Regions from separate parts of the Nonomuraea sp. C10 genome, predicted to be linked through region 2. Evidence: predicted binding sites of a transcription regulator. Region 2 holds the regulator's gene; the other holds the start of a gene.

Region 1 (6,227 bases), on a different contig from region 2:
TGTGGCTGCCGAACCTCCCCGGGCTGGCCGCGGCCCGCCCCGTGTACGTGCTCGACCTGCTCGGCGAGGGCGGCCGCAGCGAGCAGACCGCGCCGATCAAGGACGCCGGCGACCAGGCCGCCTGGCTTTCGGCCGCGCTCGACGGGCTCGGGATCGGCGCCGCCCACCTGGTCGGCATGTCGATCGGCGGCTGGCTGGCGTGCAACCAGGCCGTGCGGGATCCGCGCCGCGTGGCCTCGATCAGCCTGATCGACCCGGCCAACACGCTGGCCCCGATACCGGCCGGGCTGATCCTGCGGACGATCCCGGTCATGCTGCCGTTCGTCTCGCGCTGGGCGCGGCCGCGCTTTCTCAGGTGGATCGACGGCACCGGCGGCGAGATCGCGCCGGACGACCCCGTGGCCCGGCTCATCTCCGCCACGATGGCGCACTACCGGCCCGCGCTCCCGCCTCCCGCGCGCTTCACCGACGAGCAGCTGCGCTCCATCACGGTGCCCGCGCTGGTGCTGGTGGCCGGGCGCAGCGTCATCCACGACCCGGCCCTGGCGATCCGGCGGGCGCGCGACCTCATCCCCGGCGTGCGCGCCGAGCTGTGGCCGGAGGCGACGCACTCGATCTCCGGCCACTTCGCGTCCGAGGTGAACGAGAGCGTGCTGGAGTTCACCGCCTCCCTCCCTTGAGACCTCCCCATACGGAAGACGCCCCGCCGGAGCGGGGCGTCCTCGTACGGGATCAGGCGGCGACGCTGCCGGCCACCTGAGCCGGGACGAGCGCGATGTCCAGGACCTCGCGCACGTCGCTGACCGCGTGGATGGTCAGCTCGTCGCGGACCTCCTGGGGCACGTCGTCCAGGTCCGGCTCGTTGCGCGCCGGGATGAGCACCGTGGAGATGCCCGCCCGGTGCGCCGCCAGCAGCTTCTGCTTGACGCCGCCGATCGGCAGCACCCGGCCGGTGAGCGAGATCTCGCCGGTCATCGCCACGTCCCCGCGGACCTGCCGGCCCGACAGCAGCGAGGCCAGCGCGGTCGTCAGCGTCACGCCCGCCGACGGGCCGTCCTTGGGCACGGCGCCCGCCGGGAAGTGGACGTGCACCGAGCGGTCCTTCAGCGCGGTGACGGGCAGCTCCAGCTCCGCGCCGTGGGAGCGCAGGTAGGACATCGCGATCCTGGCCGACTCCTTCATCACGTCGCCGAGCTGGCCGGTCAGGGTCAGGCCGGTCTCGCCGGTCTCCGGGTCGGCCAGCGACGCCTCCACGTAGAGCACGTCGCCGCCCGCGCCGGTGACCGCCAGGCCGGTGGCCACGCCCGGCACCGAGGTCCGCTGGGCGTTCTCCGGCAGCGACGACTCCGGCACGAACCTGGGCCTGCCCAGATAGGCGGTCAGGCCGTCGGCGCCGACCGTGACAGGGAGCTCGTCGCCGGCCGCGACCTTGCGCAGGATGCGGGCGACCGTCCGCTCCAGGGAGCGGACGCCGGCCTCGCGGGTGTACTCGGTGGCCAGCCTGCGCAGCGCCTCGTCCTCGACGGTGACCTCCTCGGCCGTCAGGCCGGCCAGCCCGAGCTGGCGGGGCACCAGGTGGTCGCGGGCGATGGCGACCTTCTCGTCCTCGGTGTAGCCGTCGAGCGTGACGACCTCCATCCGGTCGAGCAGCGGGCCGGGGATCGCCTCCAGGACGTTGGCCGTGGCCAGGAAGAGCACGTCGCTCAGGTCGAGCTCGACCTCCAGGTAGTGGTCGCGGAACGTGTGGTTCTGCGCCGGGTCGAGCACCTCCAGCAGCGCGGCCGTCGGGTCGCCGCGGTAGTCGGCGCCGACCTTGTCGACCTCGTCGAGCAGCACGACCGGGTTCATCGAGCCGGCCTCGCGGACGGCGCGGACGATGCGGCCGGGCAGCGCGCCCACGTAGGTGCGCCGGTGGCCGCGGATCTCCGCCTCGTCGCGGACGCCGCCGAGCGCGACGCGGACGAACTTGCGGCCCATGGCGCGGGCGACCGACTCGCCGAGCGAGGTCTTGCCGACGCCGGGAGGGCCGGCCAGGGCGAGCACGGCGCCGCTGCGCCGGCCGCCCACCACGCCGAGCCCCTTCTCCTGGCGGCGCTTGCGGACGGCCAGGTGCTCGATGATGCGGTCCTTCACGTCGGACAGGCCCGTGTGGTCGGCGTCCAGCACCTCGCGGGCGCCGACGATGTCGTAGTTGTCCTCGGTACGCACGTTCCACGGCAGGTCGAGGACCGTGTCGAGCCAGGTGCGGATCCAGCCGGTCTCCGGGGACTGGTCGGAGGTCCGCTCCAGCTTGTCGACCTCCTTGAGTGCGGCCTCGCGCACCTTCCCGGGCAGGTCGGCCGCCTCGACGCGGGCGCGGTAGTCCTCCTCCTCGGTCTCGGCCGAGTCGCCGTTGAGCTCCTTCAGCTCCTTGCGGATGGCGGCGAGCTGCTGGCGCAGCAGGAACTCGCGCTGCTGCTTCTCCATGCCCTCCTGGACGTCCTTGCGGATCGTCTCGGCCACGTCCAGCTCGGCCAGGTGCTCGCGGGACCATTCGACCAGCTTGGCCAGCCGGTCGGCGGGATCGCCGGCCTCCAGCAGCTCCACCTTCTGGGCGGTGGACAGCCACGGGGTGTAGCCGGAGCTGTCGGCCAGCACCGAGGGGTCGTCGATCTGGTTGACCTGGTCGACCACCTGCCAGGCGCCGCGCTTCTGCAGGATGGTGGTGGCCAGGGCCTTGTACTCCTTGGCCAGCTCGGTGGCGCGCTCACCGGCGGGGACCGCGTCCACGGTCACGGCCTCCACCCACAGCGCCGCGCCGGGGCCGGTCGTGCCGGCGCCCATGCGCACCCGGTCGACGCCGCGGACCACGGCGGCGGGCTCGCCGCCGGGCAGCCGCCCGACCTGCTCGACGACGGCGCGCACGCCGACGGCGCCGTAGCGGCCGTCGATGCGGGGAACGAGGAGCACCTGGGGCTTGTTGCCACCGGATGCCTGGGCCGCGTCGATCGCGGCGCGCACCTCGGAGTCGGACAGGTCCAGGGGAACCACCATGCCCGGCAGCACGACGGCGTCGTCCAGCGGCAGAACCGGCAGGATCAAGCTCTCACTCATGCGAACTCCAAAGGATTGAGTTATATCGACTCAATTCATCGGAGCCTCGTAATGTTCCCTTGCTTGCCGATGTTCGCTCAGAGCGAGCGTAATCATGTAAGCGATACCTAAGGGTGAGAGCGGATCAGACCTGGGTGCGACGCGCGGCGCGCACCCGGCTCGTAGTCTTCAACCGTGTTCTCGGCCGTGCTGCGCCCCATCCCTCTCGTGCTCTACAAGGGCGAGGCCGACCCGCCCACGCCCCGGTCCCGCCGGCTGGCCATGCCGGTGCCGCGTTGGCTCGGGCTGCTGCCGTTCCGCACGCTCGACCTGGTGCGGACGGCCGACGCGCTGCTGGCCCTCGTCCTGTTCCTGACCACCTACGACCGGGTCCTCCAGCATGACGGACGCCTGGCCGTCGCCTATCTGGCCGCGCTGGGGGTCGCGGTGCCGCTCGTGCTGCGCGACCGCAGGCCGCTGGCGGCCTGGCGCGCCTCGCTGGCCCTGCTGCCCGCCGGGCTCTGGGTCTCCTTCGAGCTGGGCATCGACTACGAGGACAACCCCTACACCCCGGAGATGGTGCTCTCCTACCTGCTCGTGGCCTACTCGGTGGCGGTGCGCTGCGATCGGCGGATCACCGGCGCCGCCTGGGTGATCAGCGTGCTGGTGATGTGGATCGCCTTCCCCAACGGCATGCCGCTCGGGTCGGTCATCGTGGGCGCCGTCATGCTCCTCGGCTACAACGTCCGGGTGCGGCGCAGCGCCACCGAGCGGCTCGCCCTGGAGGAGCGGCGCAGCCAGGAGGCCATGGGCGCGCAGGCCGTGCTGGAGGAGCGCGCCCGCATCGCCCGCGAGCTGCACGACGTGGTGGCCCACCACATGTCGGTGATCGCGATCCAGGCCGAGGCGGTGCCGCTCAAGGCGGCGGGCGACCCGGCCCAGCTGGAGGCGGGGCTGGCCGGCATCCGCGCGCTGTCGCTGGAGGCGATCGCCCAGCTCCGGCAGGTGCTCGGCGTGCTGCGCGACGAGGAGGGCCGCACCGACACCGCCCCGCAGCCCGGCCTGGAGCAGGTGGACGACCTGGTGGCCAACGCGCGGGCGGCCGGGCTGTCCGTGCTGGTCAGGCGGCCCGAGTCGCTGGAGGGGGTGCCCCAGGCGGTGGGCATGTCCGCCTACCGGATAGTGCAGGAGTCGCTGAGCAACGCGATGCGCCACGCCCCCGGCGCGACCGTCGTGCTCGACATCGGCCGCGACGACCACGGCGTGCGCCTGCACATCACCAACGGCCCCGGCTCCTCCCCCGCCCACTCGCCGGGCGCCGGTCACGGGCTCGTCGGCATGCGCGAGCGGGCGGCGCTGCTCGGCGGCACACTGGAGGCGGGGCCGGTCCCGGTGGGAGGCTTCCAGGTGACCGCGGTGCTGCCGACCGGACGGGGTTCAGGGTGATACGGGTTCTGATCGCCGACGACCAGGGCATGGTGCGCACGGGCTTCACCGTGTTCCTGAGCTCCCAGCCCGACATCGTGGTCGTGGGCGAGGCGGCCGACGGGCGGGAGGCGATCGAGCGGGCCGCCGAGCTGGCGCCCGACGTGGTGCTGATGGACGTGCGGATGCCGGTGATGGACGGGCTGGAGGCCACCCGGCGGCTGTGCTCGCCCGGCTCGCGGTCCAAGGTGCTCATCCTGACCACGTTCGACCTCGACGACTACGTCTACGAGGCGCTGCGGGCCGGCGCCAGCGGGTTCCTGCTGAAGGACGCCTCGGCCGCCCAGCTCGCCGAGGCCGTCCGGGTGGTGGCGGCCGGCGACGCGCTCATCTCACCGGGCGTGACCAGGCGGCTCATCCACGAGTTCGCCCGGCTGGGGCCGCGGCCCGCGCCTTCGGCCGTCCGGCTGAGCCTGCTGACCGAGCGCGAGAGCGAGGTGCTCACGCTGGTCGCCCAGGCGCTGTCCAACCAGGAGATCGCGCGGAAGCTGGTGCTGGCCGAGCAGACGGTCAAGACGCACGTCGGGCGGGTGCTGATGAAGCTGGGGCTGCGCGACCGCGCTCAGGCGATCGTGTACGCCTACGAGACCGGGCTCGTGCGGCCGGGCGAGTGACGGGCCGGGGTTCCGGTCGTACAGTCGGCTGATGGACCTGGTCAAGCTGTTCCATGACGTGGTGGAGACGGTGCCCGCGTACCGGGCGTTCCTGGCGGAGCACGACATCGACCCCGCCCAGATCCGGACATTTCAGGATTTTGTGGGCTTGCCGATGACGAGCAAGGACACGTACACGCGACGCCACCCGCTCCCTGACCTGTGCCGTCATGGGGTGATCGGTGACATCGTCGCGGTGTCGTCCGGATCGACGGGTGAGCCCGCGTTCTGGCCGCGCACCGCCGCCGACGAGCACGCCGTCGCGGCCCGCTTCGAGGAGGTGTTCCGCGACTCCTTCGCCGCCCACGAGCGGCGCACGCTGGCGGTGGTCTGCTTCGCGCTCGGCACCTGGGTGGGCGGGCTGTTCACGCTCGCCTGCTGCCGCCGGCTGGCCGAGCTCGGCTACCCGGTGACGGTGGTGGCGCCGGGCGGCGACAAGCGGGAGATCCTGCGGGTGGTGCCCGAGCTGGCGCCGCACTTCGACCAGGTGGTGCTGCTCGGCTACCCGCCCTTCCTCAAGGACGTGATCGACGCCGGGCTGCCCTGGTCCCGCTGGCAGGTCAAGCTGGTCACCGCCGGCGAGGTCTTCAGCGAGGAGTGGCGCACGCTGGTGGCCTCCCGCGCCGGCATCGCCGATCCGGTGCGCGGGATCGCCTCCCTGTACGGGACGGCCGACGCGGGCGTGCTCGGCAACGAGACCCCGTTGTCGGTGGAGATCCGCCGCTTCCTGGCGGAGCGGCCGACGGTCGCGCGTGAGCTGTTCGGCGAGTCGCGGCTGCCCACGCTGGTCCAGTACGACCCGGGGGCGCGCTTCTTCGAGGAGCACGAGGGGACCCTGCTGTTCTCCGGCGACAACGGCATCCCGCTGATCCGCTACCACATCGCCGACGACGGCGGCCTGATCCCGTACGAGCGGATGCTGGCATTCGTCCGCGACCACGGACTGGAGCCGTCGGCGCCCGGCCCCGAACGGCCCTTCGCGTACGTCTTCGGGCGCAGCCGCTTCACCGTGTCGTA
Region 2 (6,227 bases):
ATTCTCGAGGGCGGTGAGCCCACCGTCATCGCCAACGCGCAGGGCTCGCGGACCACGCCGTCCGTGGTCGCGTTCGCGAAGAACGGCGAGGTCCTGGTCGGCGAGGTCGCCAAGCGACAGGCCGTCACCAACGTGGACCGGACGATCCGGTCCGTCAAGCGGGAGATGGGCACCAACTGGTCCCAGGAGATCGACGGCAAGAAGTTCTCCCCGCAGCAGATCAGCGCCTTCGTCCTGCAGAAGCTCAAGCAGGACGCCGAGGCCTACCTGGGCGAGAAGATCACCGACGCGGTGGTCACCGTCCCGGCCTACTTCAACGACGCCCAGCGCCAGGCCACCAAGGAGGCCGGCACGGTCGCGGGCCTCAACGTGCTGCGCATCATCAACGAGCCGACCGCGGCCGCGCTCGCGTACGGCCTCGACAAGGAGGAAGACCAGACGATCCTGGTCTTCGACCTGGGCGGCGGCACCTTCGACGTGTCCCTGCTCGACGTCGGCCAGGAAGACGGCCACGGGTTCGTCGAGGTCAAGGCCACCAGCGGCGACAACCACCTCGGTGGTGACGACTGGGACCAGCGCGTCGTCGACGAGCTCGTCAAGCGCTTCCAGAACGCTCACGGCGTCGACCTGTCCAAGGACAAGATGGCCCTCCAGCGCCTGCGCGAGGCCGCGGAGAAGGCCAAGATCGAGCTGTCGGCCCAGTCCGAGACCTCGATCAACCTGCCCTACATCACCGCCTCCTCCGAGGGCCCGCTGCACCTCGACGAGAAGCTGACCCGCGCCGAGTTCCAGCGGCTCACCGCCGACCTGCTCGAGCGCTGCAAGGGCCCGTTCCACCAGGTCATCAAGGACGCCGGCATCAAGGTCTCCGACATCGCCCACGTGGTGCTGGTCGGCGGCTCGACCCGGATGCCCGCCGTCACCGACCTGGTCAAGGAGCTGACCGGCGGCAAGGAGCCCAACAAGGGCGTCAACCCGGACGAGGTCGTCGCCATCGGCGCCGCCCTGCAGGCCGGTGTGCTCAAGGGCGAGGTCAAGGACGTCCTGCTGCTCGACGTGACCCCGCTGTCGCTGGGCATCGAGACCAAGGGCGGCATCTTCACCAAGATCATCGAGCGCAACACGACGATCCCGACCAAGCGCTCCGAGGTCTTCACCACGGCCGAGGACAACCAGCCGTCGGTGCAGATCCAGGTGTTCCAGGGCGAGCGCGAGATCGCGGCCTACAACAAGAAGCTGGCCACGTTCGAGCTCACCGGCATCGCGCCGGCGCCCCGCGGCATCCCGCAGATCGAGGTCACCTTCGACATCGACGCCAACGGCATCGTCAACGTCTCCGCCAAGGACCTGGGCACGGGCAAGGAGCAGACGATGACGATCACCGGCGGCTCCGCGCTGCCGAAGGACGACATCGACCGCATGATGCGCGAGGCCGAGTCGTACGCGGAGGAGGACCGCAAGCGCCGCGAGGAGGCCGAGGTCCGCAACAACGCCGACGGGCTCGCCTACCAGACCGAGAAGTTCCTGCGCGAGAACGACGACAAGGTCCCCGGCGACATCAAGACCGAGGTCAACGACGCGCTCGCCGAGCTGAAGAAGGCTCTGGAGGGCACCGACACCGACACGATCCGCAACTCGGCGGAGAAGCTCGCCACGGTCAGCCAGAAGATGGGTTCGGCGATCTACGCGCAGAGCCAGGGCCAGACCGCGGGCGGCCCCGAGGGCGCTCCCCAGGACGCGTCCGCCACCCAGGAGCAGAAGGCCGACGACGACGTCGTCGAGGCCGAGATCGTGGATGACGAGCCGAAGAAGGACAAGTGAGGCCGTTGCGTGAGAACGGGCACGAAGAGCCGGTGATCCGCGACAACCGCAAGATCGACCCGGAGACGGGGGAGGTAAGGGTGCGAGCCGAGAACGATTCGGCCAAGCAGGACCAGCAGCAGGCGCCGGCGGAGTCCGCTCCGGCCGACGCCGAGCTCCAGGCCCAGCTGGACGAGCGGACGGCCGACCTGCAACGTGTTCAGGCCGAGTACCAGAACTACCGCCGTCGCGTGGAGCGCGACCGGGTGGCCGTGCGAGAGCAGGCCACCGCCAACGTCCTCTCGGAGCTGCTGCCCGTGCTCGACGACATCGGCAGGGCCCGCGACCACGGTGAGCTCACCGGCGGCTTCGCGGCGGTGGCCGAGTCGCTGGAGGCGGTGCTCACCAAGCTGGGGCTCAGCCCGTTCGGTCAGAAGGGCGACCCGTTCGACCCGGTGATCCACGAGGCGCTGATGCACAGCTACTCGCCCGAGGTGACCGAGCCGACCGCGGTCGAGGTGCTGCAGCTCGGCTACCAGATGGGCGACCGGGTGCTGCGCCCGGCGCGCGTGGCCGTGGCCGAGCCGGGCGACTCACCCGCGTCCGATGACGACGACAACTGACGAGGACGAAGGGCCGTAGATGAGCACCAAGGACTACCTGGAGAAGGACTACTACGCCGTCCTTGGTGTGCCCAAGTCAGCCACCGCCGACGAGATCAAGAAGGCGTACCGGAAGCTGGCCAGGCAGTACCACCCCGACACCAACCAGGGCGACACGGCCAAGGAGAAGAAGTTCAAGGAAGTCTCCGAGGCCTACGACGTCCTGTCCGACAGCAAGCGCCGCAAGGAGTACGACGAGGCGCGCACGCTGTTCGGCTCCGGGGTGGGCGGCCAGCGTCCGGGTGGTGGCGGCGGCGGTTTCCCGTTCGACTTCGGCGACCTGTTCGGCGGCACCGGTCAGCAGACCTCCGGCCAGGGGGCGGGCGACCGCTTCAGCGACCTGTTCGGCGGGCTGTTCAACCGGGGCGGCACGACCCGCCCCGGCACCGCCACCAGGCCGCGCCGCGGGCAGGACATCGAGTCGGAGGTGACGCTGTCGTTCACGGAGGCCGCCGAGGGCACCACGGTGTCGCTCAGGCTGACCAGCTCGGCGGCCTGCACCGCGTGCAGCGGGACCGGCGCCAAGGCCGGCACCACCCCGCGGGTCTGCCCGACCTGCGAGGGCACCGGCGCGGCCAGCCGCAACCTGGGCAACTTCGCCTTCTCCGAGCCGTGCCGCGACTGCAAGGGCCGCGGGCTGCTCGTGGACGACCCCTGCCCCGTCTGCGAGGGCAACGGCCGGGCCAAGAGCACCCGCACGATCCAGGCGCGCATCCCCGCGGGGGTGGCCGACGGGCAGCGGGTCAGGCTCAAGGCCAAGGGCGCACCGGGCGAGAACGGCGGCCCGTCCGGCGATCTCTACATCGTGACGCACGTCAAGCCGCACACCGTCTTCGGCAGGTCGGGTGACAACCTGACCGTCACGGTCCCCGTGACGTTCTCGGAGGCGGCGCTAGGCGCCGAGATCAAGGTGCCGACGCTCAAGGGACTGCCGGTGACACTGCGCATCCCCTCGGGCACGCCGAACGGGCGCACGTTCCGCATCCGCGGCCGGGGTGTCACGCGCAAGGACGGCACCAAGGGCGACCTGCTCGCCAGCGTCGAGGTCATGGTGCCGAAGACGCTCGACGACAAGTCTCGTGAGCTGCTCACGGAGTTCAACACCGCCACAGCGGCCGAGGACCCGCGGGCCGATCTCATCTTGAGAGCCAGAAGCGAGTGAGCCCATGGACGCCAACTACTTCGACCTGTCGGACGACACTCCTGTTTACGTGATCTCGGTGGCCGCGCAGCTGTCGGGTCTGCATCCGCAGACCCTTCGGCAGTACGACCGGCTCGGTCTAGTCTGTCCGGGCCGTACGGCGGGGCGCGGCCGCCTCTACTCCACAAGAGACATCATCCAGCTGCGCGAGGTCCAGCGCCTCTCCCAGGAGGAGGGCATCAACCTCGCCGGCATCAAGCGGATCCTGGAGCTGGAGAACGAGTCGTTGCGGCTGCGTGAGGAGGTTCACCGCCTCCGCGCCGAGCTACAGATGATCAAGGCGCTGATCCGTTACGAGCTGCCACCGGGGGCGTAGATGGAATACAAGCTCACTCAGAAGAGTCAGGAGGCGATCTCGGGCGCCATGCGGCGGGCCGCCGCCGAGGGCAACCCCGAGATCTCTCCGCTGCACCTGATGACCACGCTGCTCTCGCAGACGGGCGGCACCGCCGTCCCGCTGCTGGAGGCGGTCAGCGCCGACTGGCGGACGCTGCGGGCCAAGGCCGAGGAGCAGCTCGCGGCGCTGCCCAAGGCTCAGGGCGCGACCGTGGGGGCGCCGACGAGCTCCCGCCACCTGCTCACGGTGATGAACACCGCCGCCCAGCACGCCAAGCGGCTGGAAGACCAGTACGTGTCGACCGAGCACCTGCTGGTGGGCCTCGCCGCCGACGGCGGCCAGGCCGCCGACCTGCTCAAGTCCGCGGGCGCCACCCCGCAGGCGCTGCTCGACGCGTTCGAGAAGGTACGCGGCCACGCCCGGGTCACCAGTGAGACACCCGAGGACACCTACCAGGCGCTCGAGAAGTACGGCATCGACCTGACCGGGCAGGCCCGCTCGGGCAAGCTCGACCCGGTCATCGGCCGCGACTCGGAGATCCGCCGGGTGGTGCAGGTGCTCAGCCGGCGCACCAAGAACAACCCGGTGCTGATCGGCGAGCCCGGCGTCGGCAAGACGGCCGTGGTCGAGGGCCTGGCCCAGCGGATCGTGGCCGGCGACGTGCCGGAGTCGCTGCGCAACAAGCGGCTGATCGGGCTCGACCTGGGCGCGATGGTGGCGGGCGCGAAGTACCGCGGCGAGTTCGAGGAGCGGCTCAAGGCCGTGCTCGCCGAGATCAAGGAGAGCGACGGTCAGGTCGTCACGTTCATCGACGAGCTCCACACCGTCGTCGGCGCGGGAGCCGCCGAGGGCGCGATGGACGCGGGCAACATGCTCAAGCCGATGCTGGCCCGCGGCGAGCTGCGGATGATCGGCGCGACCACGCTCGACGAGTACCGCGAGCGCATCGAGAAGGACCCGGCGCTGGAGCGCCGCTTCCAGCAGGTGTACGTGGGCGAGCCGACGGTCGAGGACACCATCGCGATCCTGCGCGGGCTGAAGGGCCGCTACGAGGCCCATCACCAGGTGCAGATCGCCGACAGCGCGCTCGTCGCCGCCGCCGCGCTCTCCGACCGCTACATCACCAGCCGCTTCCTGCCCGACAAGGCCATCGACCTGGTCGACGAGGCCGCCTCCCGGCTGCGCATGGAGATCGACTCCCGTCCGGTGGAGATCGACCAGCTCCAGCGGACCGTCGACCGGATGAAGATGGAGGAGCTGGCGCTCTCCAAGGAGACCGACGAGGCGTCCGTACAACGCCTGGAGCGGCTCCACCAGGAGCTGGCCGACCGCCAGGAGGAGCTGAACGCCCTGGTCGGCCGGTGGGAGCACGAGAAGGCGGGCCTCAACAAGGTCGGCGAGCTGAAGAAGCAGCTCGACGAGGCGCGCGGCACCGCCGAGCGGGCGCAGCGCGACGGCGACTTCGAGACCGCGTCCCGGGTCATGTACGCCGACGTGCCACGCCTGGAGCAGGCGCTGAAGGCCGCCTCGGAGGCCGCCCCCGACGAGAACGCCATGGTCAAGGAGGAGGTCGGCCCCGACGACATCGCCGAGGTGATCTCGTCCTGGACCGGCATCCCGGCGGGCCGCCTGCTGGAGGCCGAGACGGCCAAGCTGCTGCGCATGGAGGAGGAGCTGGGCAAGCGGCTCATCGGCCAGCACGAGGCCGTGCGCGCGGCGTCCGACGCGGTGCGGCGCAGCCGGGCCGGCATCGCCGACCCCGACAGGCCGACGGGCTCGTTCCTGTTCCTCGGCCCGACCGGTGTCGGCAAGACCGAGCTGGCCAAGGCGCTGGCGGAGTTCCTGTTCGACGACGAGCGGGCGATGACCCGCATCGACATGAGCGAATACTCCGAGAAGCACAGCGTCGCCCGGCTCGTCGGCGCGCCTCCCGGCTACGTCGGCTACGAGGAGGGCGGCCAGCTGACAGAGGCCGTCCGGCGCCGCCCGTACACCGTGGTGCTGCTGGACGAGGTGGAGAAGGCCCATCCGGAGGTCTTCGACATCCTGCTCCAGGTGCTCGACGACGGGCGGCTGACCGACGGTCAGGGCCGCACGGTCGACTTCCGCAACACGATCCTGATCCTGACGTCCAACCTCGGCTCCCACTTCCTCGTCGACCCGACGATGGAGAACGGCGCGAAGCGCGAGGCCGTGATGGGCGCGGTGCGCAGCGCGTTCAAGCCGG

Evidence for each region. The regulator HspR, encoded in region 2, represses chaperone genes until heat shock. The targets are predictions, from matches to a motif close to ANTTGAGTCNNNNNGACTCAANT.
Region 1: the regulator HspR is predicted to act here: its motif matches at 3,107-3,129, upstream of lon (endopeptidase La).

What each region holds. Positions count from the first base shown of each region.
Region 1 is NZ_VPFF01000001.1:4,517,618-4,523,844, forward strand. It holds gene FR742_RS20775 (alpha/beta hydrolase) at 1-680, shown strand, start outside; gene lon (endopeptidase La) at 733-3,093, opposite strand; gene FR742_RS20785 (sensor histidine kinase) at 3,268-4,518, shown strand; gene FR742_RS20790 (response regulator transcription factor) at 4,515-5,171, shown strand; gene FR742_RS20795 (phenylacetate--CoA ligase family protein) at 5,203-6,227, shown strand, end outside.
Region 2 is NZ_VPFF01000003.1:1,674,021-1,680,247, reverse strand. It holds gene dnaK (molecular chaperone DnaK) at 1-1,821, shown strand, start outside; gene grpE (nucleotide exchange factor GrpE) at 1,818-2,423, shown strand; gene dnaJ (molecular chaperone DnaJ) at 2,443-3,624, shown strand; gene FR742_RS39600 (heat shock protein transcriptional repressor HspR) at 3,629-3,979, shown strand; gene clpB (ATP-dependent chaperone ClpB) at 3,980-6,227, shown strand, end outside.